DNA from 2 places in the Bradyrhizobium sp. USDA 4504 genome. Region 1 is predicted to be linked to the other one. Evidence: predicted binding sites of a transcription regulator. Region 1 holds the regulator's gene; the other holds the start of a gene.
What was found. The regulator LexA, encoded in region 1, represses DNA repair genes until DNA is damaged. The targets are predictions, from matches to a motif close to TGTTCNNNNTGTGTTCNG.

Region 1 (7,614 bases):
TGACGGCCCGCAAGTGACGGATGGTCATGCACCTTATTGGCCCTCAGCCGAAGACGGCATTGATCATCGGGACATCGGTTCATTGGGTAAGCCGGACGTCCCTCGGTTTGGTCGCCATTGCCGTGGCTGTCGCCAGATGTTCGATCTCGCCCAACGCTGGGCCCGCGGCGGCGCCAGCAACCAACCCTTGCGAGCCCGCCGGGGATTGGATAGCCTTCTGCTCGCGATGAGCTTCGCAGGCTCATTCGCCCCTCGCGCGACTGGCGAGCTTACGTGGAATTGACCACGGTGAAGCGCGAAGGGTTCCAACGCCGTTCGCCTGGGCAACCCGTTCAGCTGATGATCCAGCGTCTTAGGGAGCCCGCACCATGCCGTCATTCCGCAATCAACTCCATCTCAACGATTCGGAAGTTGCCCTTGCGCTCGAGGGCGAAGAGCGCCGCCAGCAAGACGGCGTCGAGCTGATTCCATCGGAGAACTACACCTACCCCGAGGTGCTCGAGCTGCTGGGATCGGTGTTCACCAACAAGTATTCCGAAGGTTATCCGGGACGCCGCTATTACGGCGGCCAGGAATTTACCGACCAGATAGAGAACCTTGCCCGCCAGCGCGCTTGCGCGCTGTTTCGCGCCGAACATGCCAACGTTCAGCCTCTGTCCGGGTCGCCAATGAACCAGGCCGTGTATCTCGGCCTGCTGCAGCCCGGCGATACGATATTGGCGATGGACCTGTCACACGGCGGCCATCTCACTCATGGCGCGCCGGTGTCGCACATGGGGCGGCTCTTCAACTTCGCCCGCTACAAGACGCAGCCGTCAAACGGCGGCGCCATCGATTTCGATGAGCTCCGCGCCATGGCCCGGCACGTCCGCCCGAAGCTGGTGCTGTGCGGCTACAGCTCTTATCCGCGCGATCTGGATTATGCGTCCTTCAAGAGCATCGCCGATGAAGTGGGTGCACTGACCATGGCCGACGTCAGCCATTACGGCGGCCTGATCGCCGGCAACGCCTTGCGCAATCCGCTCGATGCGGGTTTCGACGTGATGACGACGACATCGCACAAGACGCTTCGCGGGCCGCGCGGCGGCATCGTTCTTTGTCGCCGGGAGTTCGCCGGCAAGGTCGACGCGTCGGTGTTCCCGGGATTGCAGGGAGGTCCGCACATGAACGTTGTGGCCGGAACCGCGGTCACGCTGAAGAAGGCATCGACGTCCGATTTTCAGGCCTATGCAAGACTGGTCATGCGCAACGCGAAGGTCCTGGCCGAAGCGTTGATGGAACGTGGCATGACGTTGATCACCGGCGGAACCGATAATCACATGATGGTTGTGGATACGGTGGCCAGCGTCGGCGTGGACGGCGGCGCGGCCGAGAACATCCTCGACGCCGTCGGGATCACCGCAAACAAGCAGATCATTCCCGACGATCCGCGTCCGCCGCTCAAGCCGAGCGGCATTCGCCTCGGGACGCCGGCGGCGACCACGCGCGGCATGGGCGAGCCCGAAATGCGCCTCATCGCCGAACTCATTGCGGAATCCCTCCGGTCGAAGGGAGATGCAGCGGTCGTCAAGCGACTGAGGTCGAACAGCGTCGAGATGTGCCGCGCCTTCCCCGTTCCGGGGATCGCGCCGCCCTCATAGGCAGCCGAGCCGCGTTCCTGTTCCGCGTCCGTCGCGTCACTCGGCAGGTCGTGAAGGTTCCCGGGGGAAGGACCGGAACGGAAATCGATGCTGTTCGTTGGACCGCATGATCTCGAAAGACGGAGCGTCCCCGCCGTGACCCGGAAAACCTTGCAAGCACGCTCGGAACAGGCGCTCGTCGTCATCATTCTCAGCACCGGTGCGCTGATCGGTTACCTCGGCTTGGCGCTGTCCAGGCTGTGAGAGCTACGCCCGGCGGGCGTCAAGCCGCCGGCAAGCATCAAGTCGCATGGTGCGCTGAAAGCTAGTGCGTGCGTGCCACTGAGTTGCCCGACGCGGCAAGCCAAGCCCCGCAGCAAAAATATAGGGTGAAAAGAGCAAGGCTCGGACAGATCATGTCGCGAGAATGCGGATGTTTGACGCACAAGCGACGACACCCGCCGTCGTCCCGGCGAAGGCCGGGAGCCATTACCCCAGATCTCAATTGTTGCGCGACGCTGCGGCCACGATCCCGTTCCTGATCAAATGCGGTGGTTATGGGTCCCGGCCTTCGCCGGGACGACGGTGGTGTGCGCGGGAACAGTCTCGCGATGAATGCAACGCCACGTACAATCCACGCACCGGTCACTGAAATCGAGGACATTGCCGCCTGCCCGCAATTCTCGTACACGGTTTCATGCAATGACCTCGCAATTCACTCCCAACTCCGTCGACGTGCTGCTGTTCGATATCGGCCGCGTCGTGCTCGACATCAACTTTGACAAGGTGATGGCGCACTGGGCGCAGCATGCCGGGTGTGCGCCCGCCGAGCTCGCCACGCGCTTTGTCGTCGACGACAGTTTCAAGCATCATGAGATCGGCCGGATCGACGACGCGGCTTTCTTCGAGAATCTGCGCCGGACGCTCGGCATCAACATCACGGACGCCCAGTTCCTCGAAGGCTGGAACGCGATCTTCACCGGCGAGATGCCGGGCATCGCCCCGCTGCTCGCGGCGGCCGCCAAGCGGATGCCGCTCTACGCCTTCTCCAACACCAATCCGGCCCATGTCGCGCATTTCTCGGTCACCCACGCCGACCTGCTCAGCCATTTCCGCAACGTCTTCCTGTCCTCGAGCATCGGCTTCCGCAAACCCGACGCCGAGGCCTATGATCATGTGGTAAAAGCCATCGGCGTGCCGGCGTCGCGGATCCTGTTTTTCGACGACCTGGCCGCCAATATCGAAGGTGCGCGGGCCCGCGGCCTTTATGCTATCCACGTGACATCGACGGATGACGTGGCAAGGGCTTTGACCGCACTTGGAATTTGAAGATTAGGAATTGAGGAACTCTGAGCGTGGCCCTGATGCCGGTTGCCGATGCCCTGTCCGCCGTCCTCGCCGGCGCCGAACCGCTGCCGGAGGAGATGGTCGCGCTCGATGCCGCCTACCACCGCACGCTTGCGCACGATCTCGCGGCGCTCCGCACCCAGCCGCCGCAGCCGATGTCGGCGATGGACGGCTATGCGGTGCGCGCCGCCGATGCGGCTGATCTAAAGGCCCGGCTCAAGGTGATCGGCGAAGTCGCCGCCGGCCGGCCGTTCGAGCGGACGGTCGGCGCCGGCGAGGCGGTGCGGATCTTCACCGGCGGCGTGATCCCCAATGGCGCCGACGCGGTGATCATCCAGGAGGACACCGCCGTCGACGGCGACCACATCACGATCACGGAGGCCGCCAGCGTCGGGCGGCACATCCGCCCGGCTGGGGTCGACTTCCGTGAGGGCGAGGTGCTGCTCGCCGGCGGCAGCCGCCTGTCCGACCGCGCGCTGTCGCTGGCGGCCGCCATGAACTATCCGGAACTTGCGGTGCGCCGCCGCCCGAAGGTCGCGGTGCTGGCGACCGGCGACGAGCTGGTGATGCCGGGCTCGCAGCCCGGTCCCGGCCAGATCGTCTATTCCAACGGCTACGCGCTGCGGGCGCTGGCGCGCGCCGAAGGCGCCGAGACCGTCGACCTCGGCGTTGCCGCCGACACGGTGGAGGCGACCACGGCGGGCATCCGCCGGGCGCGCGAGGCCGGTGCCGATGTCCTGATCACGACAGGCGGCGCCTCGGTCGGCGACCACGATCTCGTCAAGCGGTCGCTGGAAGCCGAGGGGGTCGAGATGGCGTTCTGGCGGATTGCGATGCGGCCCGGCAAGCCGATGATGCATGGCCGGCTCGGCGCGATGCGGGTGATCGGCCTGCCGGGCAATCCGGTGTCGTCCTATGTCTGCGCCTTCCTGTTCCTGGTGCCGTTGATTCGGGCGCTGAGCGGCCGGAAAGTGATTCGTCATCGCCGCGCGAGCGCCCTGCTCGGCCGCGACCTCGCTGCCAACGACCAGCGCGAGGACTATCTGCGTGCGCGGCTCGAAGCGCGCGAGGACGGCAGGCTGATCGCAACGCCGGTGACGCAGCAGGACTCGTCGCTGCTCGGGAATCTCGCTGCGGCACGGGCACTTCTCGTGCGTCCGCCGTTTGCGGCAGCTGCCGTCAAGGGCAGCGAATGCGAGATTCTGACACTGCCCGAATAGGGTTTTCGCGCCCCGCCGATTGTGCGTTGCCCGACACGTTCACCGGAAATTAAGTGGTTGCGGAACACATATCGAACATATAGTGTCCGTTCATGATTTGTTTCGAGTACTGGTGTCTACATTCGGGAAGCTGCATGGAAGCAGGTGCATTGAGCACATGCTCCTGAGGTCAGGCCCGGCCTGCAGGCCCCACCAGAAGAGTCTCGGAATCGAACGACGCTATCAACCGGGGGAATACTCGAGATGCTCACGCGCAAACAGTACGAACTACTGCGTTTCATCAATGAACGTCTGAAAGAGGCGGGCGTACCGCCCTCCTTCGACGAGATGAAGGATGCGCTCGACCTGCGCTCGAAGTCCGGTATCCACCGCCTGATCACTGCGCTGGAGGAGCGCGGCTTCATCCGCCGCCTGCCGAACCGCGCCCGCGCCATCGAGGTCATCAAGCTGCCCGAACTCTCGGCCGGCGGCGGCAACGGCCGCCGCGGCTTCACGCCCAGCGTCATCGAAGGCACCCTCGGCCGGCGCGCCAGCACGCCGCCGATTGCCGAGGACGACGGCAACCGTCCGGTCGCGGTCCCCGTGATGGGCCGGATCGCCGCCGGTACGCCGATCGAGGCGCTGCAGACCCGCAGCCACACCATCAGCGTGCCGCCCGACATGCTCGGTGCCGGCGAGCACTATGCGCTCGAGGTGCGCGGCGACTCGATGGTCGATGCCGGCATCCTCGACGGCGACATGGCGCTGATCCAGCGCAACGACGTCGCCAATACCGGCGACATCGTGGTGGCGCTGATCGACGAGGAGGAAGCCACCCTGAAGCGCTTCCGCCGCCGCGGCGCATCGATCGCGCTCGAGCCGGCCAACACCGCCTATGAAGTGCGCATCCTGCCGCCGAACCGGGTCCGCATCCAGGGCAAGCTGATCGGCCTTTATCGCAAATACTGAATTGCAAATACTTGCGGCGGCCGGGAACGAGCAACACGTCGGATCGTTCCTTGCATGATAGTGTAGCGTACGGCCTGCCCGATGCGCTCCGATACCTCTCGCGCAGCGTCGCGTGTTTGTGATCGGAGCGATCTCGGACCAGTCGTACAATCGCCCAGAAACGAGCAGACGCTCGTTCGCTATCGTCCACTCTGGTAGAGGCCCTAATGCCTCAAGGAGAGGCACGGGTCGCTACCTCGAAATGAGGAGCCATCCGATGTGTGACTATAGTCTGCACGCCGTGGCATCGCGCCCCGCCATTGTCGGAGAGACGCTGATCACGACGACGTTCCGCGGCACGTCAACCCGCGGCTTTGCTTCGGAGAATGACCCCACTGTCGCGGTCTGCATGCTGCCGGGCACCGAGCTCGCTTTCGCCGAGAACGTTCGCTACGACAGCCGCTGGATCTGGACCAAGACGCTGAACTATCGCGTCGGCGTGTTCAACGAAGTCGAGCCCGACGTGCCCGATCGGCATCATGACGCGGTCGAATTCCCCGACGGCAGCCATGTGCTGGTGACCCAGCTGGTCGAGGGACAGCGCGTCAGCGTGCTGCAATTGCCGGCGCTGCATCCGCCGGTCGAGCAGAAGCCGAAGGTTGCGGAGCGGCGGCCCTCCGCATTCGCAACGCTGTTTTTGGGTTGAGCGCATCGTCGCCGCGGAATGAGCTGTTCGGCGGCGGATGACCTAAGCAATTTCGGGCGACCCCGGACTCCCGCTTCCGGGGCGCAGAAGGAGATTTGCGTCGGCTGGCACCTTGGCGCATCATCGGGTACGGAGGACGTGCGCGGTGGTCGATAAGGTCACATGGCAAAAGGCTGGACGCGTCACGGAACCGGGCCGCTACATGTTCCGGTTCGGTTGGCTGACGGTAACGGCCGACGACCTGAAAGTCTGGGAGCAATTTCCCGAGGCTTCCTTCACTCTCGTCAAGAAGCCCGACGCCGGCCCCGACTCCGACGAATACCATCTCGGCCTGTTCGAGCTGCCAAGCGCGCCCTTGCCGGACCACGGCTAATCATCGCCCTGCAGATCGGTCTCGGCCGGCGTCGCATCCACCGCAGGCCGCGGCGCGGGGGCGCGTAGCGTCGTCTCGCTCTCGCCGTCGCCGGGAACCGCCGGCGACCACGGCCGGTCGATCCCGCCGGGCTTGACCGCATCGACGACGTAGCCGTCCCTGCTCCGCCGCAGCACCAGCGCGCCGTGGCGGCGCAGCCGCTCGGCATCGATCACCGATGCCGCGCAGCCCTGCGGCGCCCGCCGCGCCGTCACGATCAGGGCTGCGCGCTCGCAGTCGTCCGCCAGCGCCTCCGACCGGGTCGCCAGCGCGACGAAGGTGCCGCCGGGTCCCTGGGTCACGCAGCCGCCGGCATCGCACGAGACGCCCTCGCCGAGCGACGCATCGGTGGCGGTGCGCGCGTCGGCGTCCGCCGCCAGCCACTCCTTGACCAAAAATGCATCCTTGGCGCTGTGCATCAGATGCAGCCGTCCATCACCGCCACGCACCGCGACATTGCGGCCGTCGCCCGAGATCAGCACGTCCGGCTGCGGCACCCTGAGCGCCCAGACCGAGCCACCAGCAGCAGCACCGCACCTGACCAGCGCAGCGGCGTGCGCAGCAGCCCGAGCAGGATGATGCCGGCGCTCGCTGCGATCAGCGGCCCGATGCCGAACGCCGCCATGCGGCCGACCGCGCCCGGGAGTGCGGCGACCCATTGCGTCACCAGGATCATCCAGTCGATGCCAAGACCCATGATCGCCCAGAACACGCCGTCGAAGCCGAACGGCATGGCGACGAGCCCCAGCAGGCCGGCCGGCATCACGACCGCCGAGACCACCGGCATCGCCGCGAGGTTGGCGAGCAGCCCGTAGGGCGTCACGCGGTGGAAATGGAACGCGGCATAGGGCGTCGTCGCCAGCCCCGCCACCAGCGAGGCCAGTATCAGCATCGTGAGCTCCCGGCCGCCCCACAGCGCGACGCGCGCGGTCGCCGAATGGTCGGGCGACGCCAGCAGGTTCGGCAGCCCGATCTGCACTAGCGCCACCAGCCCGAGCGTTGCCGCAAACGACATCTGGAAACTGGGATGCACCAGCGCCTCCGGCGCGATCGCGAGCACGATCAGCGCCGCCACCGCCAGCGTCCGGAAGGTGATCGCGCGGCGGTCGACGATCACGGCGAGCAGCACCACGGCGGTCATGAAGAACGACCGCTGCGTCGCAACCTCGGCGCCCGACAGCAGAAGATAGAATGCGGCGGCGACCAGCGCGGCCGCCGCCGCCCATTTCTTGATCGGATGCGCCGCCGTCAGCGCCGGAAACAGCGCGAGCAGCGCGCGCACCGCGAAGAACACGACGCCGGCCACCACGGCCATGTGGTAGCCGGAGATCGACAGCACGTGGCCGAGCCCCGAGATGAACATCGCATCGTTGACCGGCGTCG
Region 2 (7,614 bases), 310 kb from region 1:
CGTGCGGCCGATCGGCGACTGGTCGATGTCGATGATCTTGTCGATGTGCTCGAGGCCCTCGATGCGGTCGTGCGGCGCCGCGCCCTCGCTGGCGTTGTTCAGCTTGCGGGCGATGGCGCGGTACAGCGTGTCGATCAACAGCGTCGACTTGCCGCCGCCGGAGACGCCGGTCACGCAGGTGAACAGGCCGAGCGGGATTTCGGCCGAGACGTTCTTGAGGTTGTTGCCGCGGGCGTTGACGACCTTGATGGTGCGCCGGTGGTTCGGCGGCCGCCGGTCGGGCACAGGCACCGACAACTCGCCGGTGAGATACTTGCCGGTCAGCGATTTCGGATTGCGCATGATCTGGTCGGGCGTGCCTTCGGCGACGATGTGGCCGCCATGCATGCCGGCGCCGGGCCCGATATCGAGCACATAATCGGCGAGGCGGATGGCGTCCTCGTCATGCTCGACCACGACCACGGTGTTACCGAGGTCGCGCAGCCGCTTCAGGGTGTCGAGCAGGCGGGCATTGTCGCGCTGGTGCAGGCCGATCGACGGCTCGTCCAGCACGTAGAGCACGCCGGTGAGGCCCGAGCCGATCTGCGAGGCGAGGCGGATGCGCTGGCTCTCGCCGCCGGACAGCGTGCCGGAGGAGCGCGACAGCGTCAGGTAGTTCAGGCCGACGTCGAGCAGGAAGGTCAGGCGCTCGCGGATCTCTTTCAGGATGCGCGTTGCGATCTCGTTCTGCTGCGCGTTCAGCGCCTCCGGCACCGTCTCGAACCATTCGCCGGCGCGCTTGACCGAGAGCTCGGAGATCTCGCCGATGTGCTTGCCGCCGATCTTGACGCACAGCGCCTCCGGCTTCAGGCGGTGGCCGTTGCAGCCTTCGCAGGGCACGTCGGAGAAATACTTGCCGAGTTCCTCGCGCGCCCACTCGCTCTCGGTCTCGCGGTAGCGGCGGTTGATGTTGGTGATGACGCCCTCGAACGGCTTCTTGGTGTCGTAGGAGCGGACGCCGTCCTCATAGGAGAACTTGATCTCGTCGTCGCCGGAGCCGTGCAGCAGCGCGTTCTGGACCTTCTTGGTGAGGTCCTTCCACTTGGTGTCGAGCGTGAACTTGTAGTGCTTGCCGAGCGCGGTCAGGGTCTGGATGTAGTAGGGCGAGGATGATTTCGCCCAGGGCGCGATCGCGCCCTTGCGCAAGGTCAGCTCCTTGTCGGGGATGACCAGGTCCGCGTCGATATGCTGCTCGACGCCGAGGCCGCCGCAGGCCGGACAGGCGCCATAGGGGTTGTTGAACGAGAACAGGCGCGGCTCGATCTCGGGGATCGTGAACCCGGAGACCGGGCAGGCGAACTTCTCCGAGAACAGGATGCGCTCGGGCCCGCTCTTGTCGTGGATTTTGGCGGTTTTCTTCTTGTCCTCTTTCTTGTCGTCCTGGGCGGCCGCCGCCGGCGCGTCGGCATATTCAATCACGGCGAGGCCCTCGGCGAGCTTCAGCGCGGTCTCAAAGCTTTCCGCGAGGCGCTGGGCGAGGTCGGGACGCACCACGATGCGGTCGACCACGACGTCGATGTCGTGCGGGAATTTCTTGTCGAGCGCCGGCGCCTCGGACAGTTCGTAAAAGGTGCCGTCGATCTTGACGCGCTGAAAGCCCTTCTTGAGGTACTCGGCGAGCTCCTTCTTGTACTCGCCCTTGCGACCGCGCACGACCGGCGCCAGCAGATAGAGGCGGGTGCCTTCCGGCAGCGCTAGCACGCGATCGACCATCTGCGAGACGATCTGGCTCTCGATCGGCAGGCCGGTGGCCGGCGAATAGGGCACGCCGACGCGCGCCCAGAGCAGGCGCATGTAGTCGTAGATCTCGGTGACGGTGCCGACGGTGGAGCGCGGGTTCTTCGACGTGGTCTTCTGCTCGATCGAGATCGCCGGCGACAGGCCGTCGATCTGGTCGACATCCGGCTTCTGCATCATCTCGAGGAACTGGCGCGCATAGGCCGACAGCGATTCGACGTAGCGGCGCTGGCCCTCGGCATAGATGGTGTCGAACGCGAGCGACGATTTGCCGGAGCCGGACAGGCCGGTGAACACCACGAGCTTGTCGCGGGGAATCTCGACGTCGATGTTCTTCAGATTGTGTTCGCGCGCGCCACGGATCGTGATGGCGCGCGATGAGGAGCCGGCGTTCTGTTGGCGCTTCGCCTTGAGCACTTCATCCATAGCGACAGTTCCGGGCGCATGCTTGGCGCCTTTTGGGCGCGCATCGCCGGTGATGCCGGGACCTTGCGCCGATGGGGTGTGAAGACTGGAACGTAGGAAGAACGGTCGACAATTTCCAGTGCTGAGTCGCGTCCATCAACGGATAGTTTGCCTGATGGCAGCAGCCGTCAGCAGCGCCGGTTCCGCTAGAGCCTTTTCCCGCTTCGATGGGATCGGAACGGGAGCTCTGGATTCCTGCTGTGACGCGTTTTCTTGACGCGAACCGCAATTCACTTCGCTCGAAAACGCGCTTACGCAAAAAGGCCGGCGCTAGGCCGGCCAGTGCGATCTGACCGCCGATGGCGGTCAGGCAATTCGCTCAGGCTTAGTACTTGGCGACGATCGGGCCGCCGAAGTGATAGTTGACGCCGAACTGGGCGCTGTGCAGCTCGAGCGTACCGGACGGCACGCCGAAATAGTTCTCGCTGTCGAGGCTGCGATACAAGTATTCGCCCTTGATCGACCACTGCGGCGCGATGAACGCCTCGACGCCGGCGCCGACGGTCCAGCCGGAGTGAAAGTTGCTCTGCGAGGCGGTCACGCCGAGCGCGGTGACGCTGACCTCGTTGTTGGCCCAGGCGTAACCGCCGGTGCCATAGAACAGCACCTTGTCGACGGCGAAGCCGAGGCGGCCGCGCACGGTGCCGAGCGAGTCGATCTTGCTGCGGGCGGTGACGCCGAGCGCGGAGACCGATGCGTCGATGTCAGCGCCTGCGGCGTCGACCTCGAGGCCGTACACGATGTTGCCGGCTTGCCAGTTGTAGCCGATGGTGCCGCCGCCGAAGCCGCCTTCCATGCTCGGGGTGCCGGAGTTCTCGCTGGCGTAGCCGCCGAAGCCACCGACGTAGAAGCCGGTCCAGTTGTAGATCGCGGCTGGCGGCGGAGCCTTCACGTAAGGCGCGCGTGCCGCCATGTCGGCGGCCATTGCCGGTGCAAAAGCGCTCAGTGCAAACATGCCGGCCGAGGCCAGCAAAACAGTCCTCATTTTCAAAGTCCCAGTCCCATTTTCTTGTTGTCCCTTCAGATATCTTGAAGAGAGCGTCACAGCAGTGTCGCGTGACGTGCTGGTGCTTCTACAGAGAAATGCCGGAACGTGTGTATCCGCGAAACCACAACGCACCGAAAACGGCCCCGGTGAGGTGCGCGTGCACACGCAACGAAAAAGCCGGCGCACAAACAGGCGCAAACAAAAAGGCCGGCGCGAGGCCGGCCTTTCGTCTGGATCAATCGGCCTGGCGCGATCAATAGCGCGCGACGACCGGACCACCCCACTTGTAGTTCACGCGGACGGTAACGAGGTCGACGTCCTGGCGATCGCGGATGGTGCTGTTCAGCGTGCCGTTGGGGGCGATCAGGTTATAGGTCTTGTCCTGCATGAACAGGTGGTCGTATTCGATGCCCGCGGTCCAGTTCGGCGCGAAGCCGACTTCGATGCCGGCGCCGACGGTGCCGCCCCAGCGGGTGTCGCTGGCGCTGCCGACCAGCACGCCGGTTGGGGTGAAGTAGGTGTTGAAGCGGTTGTCGGTCAGCGCCGCGCCGCCCTTGGCGTAGAGCAGCACGTTGTTGACGGCGTAACCGATCTGGCCGGTGAACAGGCCGAACGCGTCGATCTTGGACTGGTTGGTGAACAGGCCCGGGAAGATCGCGCTGTTGTTGCTGCCCTTCAGGTCAGCCCAGTCGCCCTGCGCTTCGAGGCCGAACACCCAGGCGCCAGCCTGCCAGCGATAACCGATCTGGCCACCGGCGACGCCGCCGGTTGCATCATGGCAACCATCTGATGCGAGGAAGATGCCGGCCGGGAGCTGGTCCCAGCAATTGTGGCTCGAGCCCCAGCCGCCGTTGGCGCCGATGTAGAAGCCGGTCCAGTCATAGATCGGGGCAACCACGGGCGGCGGCGCCTTGGTGTACGGGCGCGCAGCGAGATCGGCAGCCGCGGCAGGCGCAGCAAACGCAATCAGAGCAACCGTACCGAGCAAAAACTTCTTCATTATCAATCCCCCAGCACCCCGATCGGCTTCCAAACGGTCCCGAAGCACGATCCCAGACGCGAGCGCCCGCGCCATGGTTGGAGCTATACGCTGATTCAACCGAAAACGCAGTCTCCCAAATGCAACACTCGCGGGAGAAGTATCGATAAGGCAAGCTGCTGATTTGTTTGTTGTTTTTCTAAATCTTGCTGCCGAGCGTCGGCCTGCACCGAGATCGACTGCCGCTCTGACGGCACTCGCCGCTTCTACGGATGGTTGTGGCGAACAAAACTGGAACGATGCCGGATCCGGTGCTATATCCCGATATCCGTGGATAACCGCGAGACGGCAAAGGCGACGAGCCGGCACCGGCGTATAGGGTCATCCACGACGCCTGCGGCGTAAGTGGCGAAGGTTGAGAGTGGCGGCCGAATGTCCGGACGCCCGGTTTTTGAGTGGAGATGATGCGATGGCAGGAAGCGTGAACAAGGTGATCCTGGTGGGAAACCTCGGCAAGGATCCGGAAATCCGGCGGACGCAGGACGGCCGTCCGATCGCAAACCTTTCCATCGCCACCTCGGAAACCTGGCGCGACAAGGGCACCGGCGAGCGCAAGGAAAAGACCGAGTGGCACCGCGTCGTGATCTTCAACGAGGGCCTCTGCAAGGTCGCCGAGCAGTATCTGAAGAAGGGCGCCAAGGTGTACATCGAGGGGCAGTTGCAGACCCGCAAATGGACCGACCAGAGCGGCGTCGAGAAGTACTCGACCGAAGTCGTGCTGCAGGGCTTCAACTCCAACCTCACCATGCTCGACGGGCGTGGCGGTGGGGGCAGCAGCTTCTCCGATGATGGCGGCAGCGATTTCGGTTCGGCCGGACCAGTCAGCTCGGCGCCGCGCCGCGCCGTCGCCGCGGGTGGTGGCAGCAGCCGCAACAGCGACATGGACGACGACATCCCGTTCTGAGCAGCGGTCGCGCTTCCGTCGATTCCGTCAGGCGCCGTTCCGTGAAGATCATTTCCCGGAACGGTCGTTGCGATCGGCACCAGCAATTTCCTCGTGTGGAATATGAGGATAACCCGGTAACTCTCTGTCAGAACGTCGGTGGTTCGACGTAAGGGGATGCGGGTTCCCTGGACTTTGACACAGCCTGATGTAAATGATATTTACATTGGCCTGCGGCATTTGATGCCTGGCCGCGAGCTTCACCCGAGGGCCGGCCATCATGAGCCTCGCGCCATTGCTCGACGCCGCGCCTGCGATCCCGCTCCACGCCTTTGCCGCGATGGCCGCCTTCGTGCTCGGCTCCATCCAGCTCGCCGCCCCCAAGGGCACGCTGCCGCACCGGACCCTGGGCTGGATCTGGGTGATCCTGATGCTGGTGGTCGCCGGAAGCTCGTTCTGGATCCATCAGATCCAGCTGGTCGGTCCCTGGAGCCCGATCCACCTGCTGTCGATCTTCTCGCTCGCCATGCTGGCGCTCGGCGTCACGGCCGCACGGAGCCACAATGTCCGCCGCCACAGGTTCACGATGATCGGCATCTTCTTCGGCGCGCTGCTCATCGCCGGACTGTTCACCTTGATGCCCGGGCGGATCATGCACGCAGTGGTTTTCGGCCACTGACTGGCGAGGCGAACTGCCACTGGCGAGTGGCGAATAGGGATTTTTCCATCCGCTATTCGCCATTCGCCACGCGCTTCCCGACCAGGCAGCCGGAACCTCGGTGCTCCACCCGTAAGTGCATGAAAAAACGAACGGAAAAACGGCTTGCCGGAGCCGCGCAAGGGTGGTTATCAGGCCCCTGATGGGCTATATGATTCCCCAGCAGAACCGACCGGATTTCCCCTTTGTCCGATAACGACGACCACAAGCCCGGCGAGCCGCCGGGACCCTCAGATATTCGTCCCGTTTCCATCCTCGACGAGATGAAGAAGTCCTATCTCGATTACGCGATGAGCGTGATCGTGTCGCGTGCGCTGCCCGATGCGCGCGACGGGCTCAAGCCGGTGCACCGGCGCATCCTCTATTCGATGCATGAGCAGGGACATACGCCGGACAAGAAATACGTCAAATCCGCCCGCGTCGTCGGCGACGTGATCGGTAAATATCACCCGCATGGCGACCAGTCGATTTACGACGCGATGGTCCGCATGGCGCAGGATTTCTCACTGCGCGTGCCGCTGATCGACGGCCAGGGCAATTTCGGTTCGGTCGACGGCGATCCGCCGGCCGCCTATCGATATACCGAAGCGCGGCTGACCCGGGCGGCGCTCGCCGTGCTGGCCGACATCGACATGGAAACGGTCGATTTCCAGCCGAACTACGACAACTCCGAGCAAGAGCCGTCGGTTCTGCCGGCCCGGTTCCCGAACCTTCTGGTCAATGGCGCGGGCGGCATCGCCGTCGGCATGGCGACCAATATCCCGCCGCACAATCTCGGTGAGGTCGTCGATGCCTGCGTGGCGCTGATCGACAATCCGGCGCTCACGATCGACGAACTGATCGACATCATTCCCGGACCGGACTTCCCGACCGGCGGCGTCATCCTCGGCCGTCAGGGCATTCGCAGCGCCTACCACCTCGGCCGCGGCTCGATCGTGATGCGCGGCAAGGTGACGATCGACACCATCCGCAAGGATCGCGAAGCGATCATCATCACCGAGATTCCCTATCAGGTGAACAAGGCGACGATGGTCGAGCGTATCGCCGATCTCGTCAAAGAGAAGAAGATCGAGGGCATCGGGGACCTGCGCGACGAGTCCGATCGTGACGGCTATCGCGTCGTCATCGAGCTGAAGCGCGAAGCGGTGCCCGACGTGGTGCTGAACCAGCTCTACCGATTCACACCGCTGCAGACCAATTTCCCGGCCAACATGCTGGCGCTGGATTCCGGCCGTCCGCAGACGATGAATCTGAAGGACCTGCTCACCATCTTCGTCGCGTTCCGCGAGCAGGTGGTGACCCGGCGGACCAAGTTCCTGCTCGGCAAGGCGCGCGACCGCGCCCACATCCTGGTCGGCCTCGCGATCGCGGTCGCCAACATCGATGAGATCATCCGCGTCATCCGGACCTCGCCCGATCCGAACACCGCGCGCGAGGCCCTGATGTCACGCGACTGGCCGGCACGCGACGTCGAGGCGATGATCACGCTGATCGACGATCCCCGGCATCGCATCAACGAGGACGGCACGCTGCGGCTGTCGATGGAGCAGGCCAGGGCCATCCTCGACCTTCGCCTGCAGCGCTTGACCGCGCTGGGCCGCGACGAGATTTCCGAAGAGCTCGACAAGCTCGCGGCCGAGATCGCCGACTATCTCGACATCCTGCGCTCGCGCGCCCGCGTGCAGGGCATCGTCAAGACCGAACTGGCCGAGGTGAAGCAGCAGTTCGCCACCCCGCGCAAGACC

Region 2: the regulator LexA is predicted to act here: its motif matches at 2,289-2,306, upstream of uvrA (excinuclease ABC subunit UvrA).

Annotation. Positions count from the first base shown of each region.
Region 1 is NZ_JBSSGV010000001.1:3,058,712-3,066,325, forward strand. Features, by position in the region: ZMP/ZTP riboswitch at 247-332, shown strand; gene ACVMB1_RS14015 (serine hydroxymethyltransferase) at 369-1,640, shown strand; gene ACVMB1_RS14020 (hypothetical protein) at 1,728-1,883, shown strand; gene ACVMB1_RS14025 (HAD family hydrolase) at 2,322-2,948, shown strand; gene ACVMB1_RS14030 (molybdopterin molybdotransferase MoeA) at 2,975-4,186, shown strand; gene lexA (transcriptional repressor LexA) at 4,430-5,134, shown strand; gene ACVMB1_RS14040 (hypothetical protein) at 5,391-5,819, shown strand; gene ACVMB1_RS14045 (hypothetical protein) at 5,965-6,192, shown strand; partial or broken gene ACVMB1_RS14050 (ComEC/Rec2 family competence protein) at 6,189-7,614, opposite strand, start outside.
Region 2 is NZ_JBSSGV010000001.1:2,744,297-2,751,910, forward strand. Features, by position in the region: gene uvrA (excinuclease ABC subunit UvrA) at 1-2,202, opposite strand, end outside; gene ACVMB1_RS12475 (outer membrane protein) at 2,567-3,226, opposite strand; gene ACVMB1_RS12480 (outer membrane protein) at 3,483-4,229, opposite strand; gene ACVMB1_RS12485 (single-stranded DNA-binding protein) at 4,678-5,172, shown strand; gene ACVMB1_RS12490 (DUF2306 domain-containing protein) at 5,432-5,830, shown strand; gene gyrA (DNA gyrase subunit A) at 6,055-7,614, shown strand, end outside.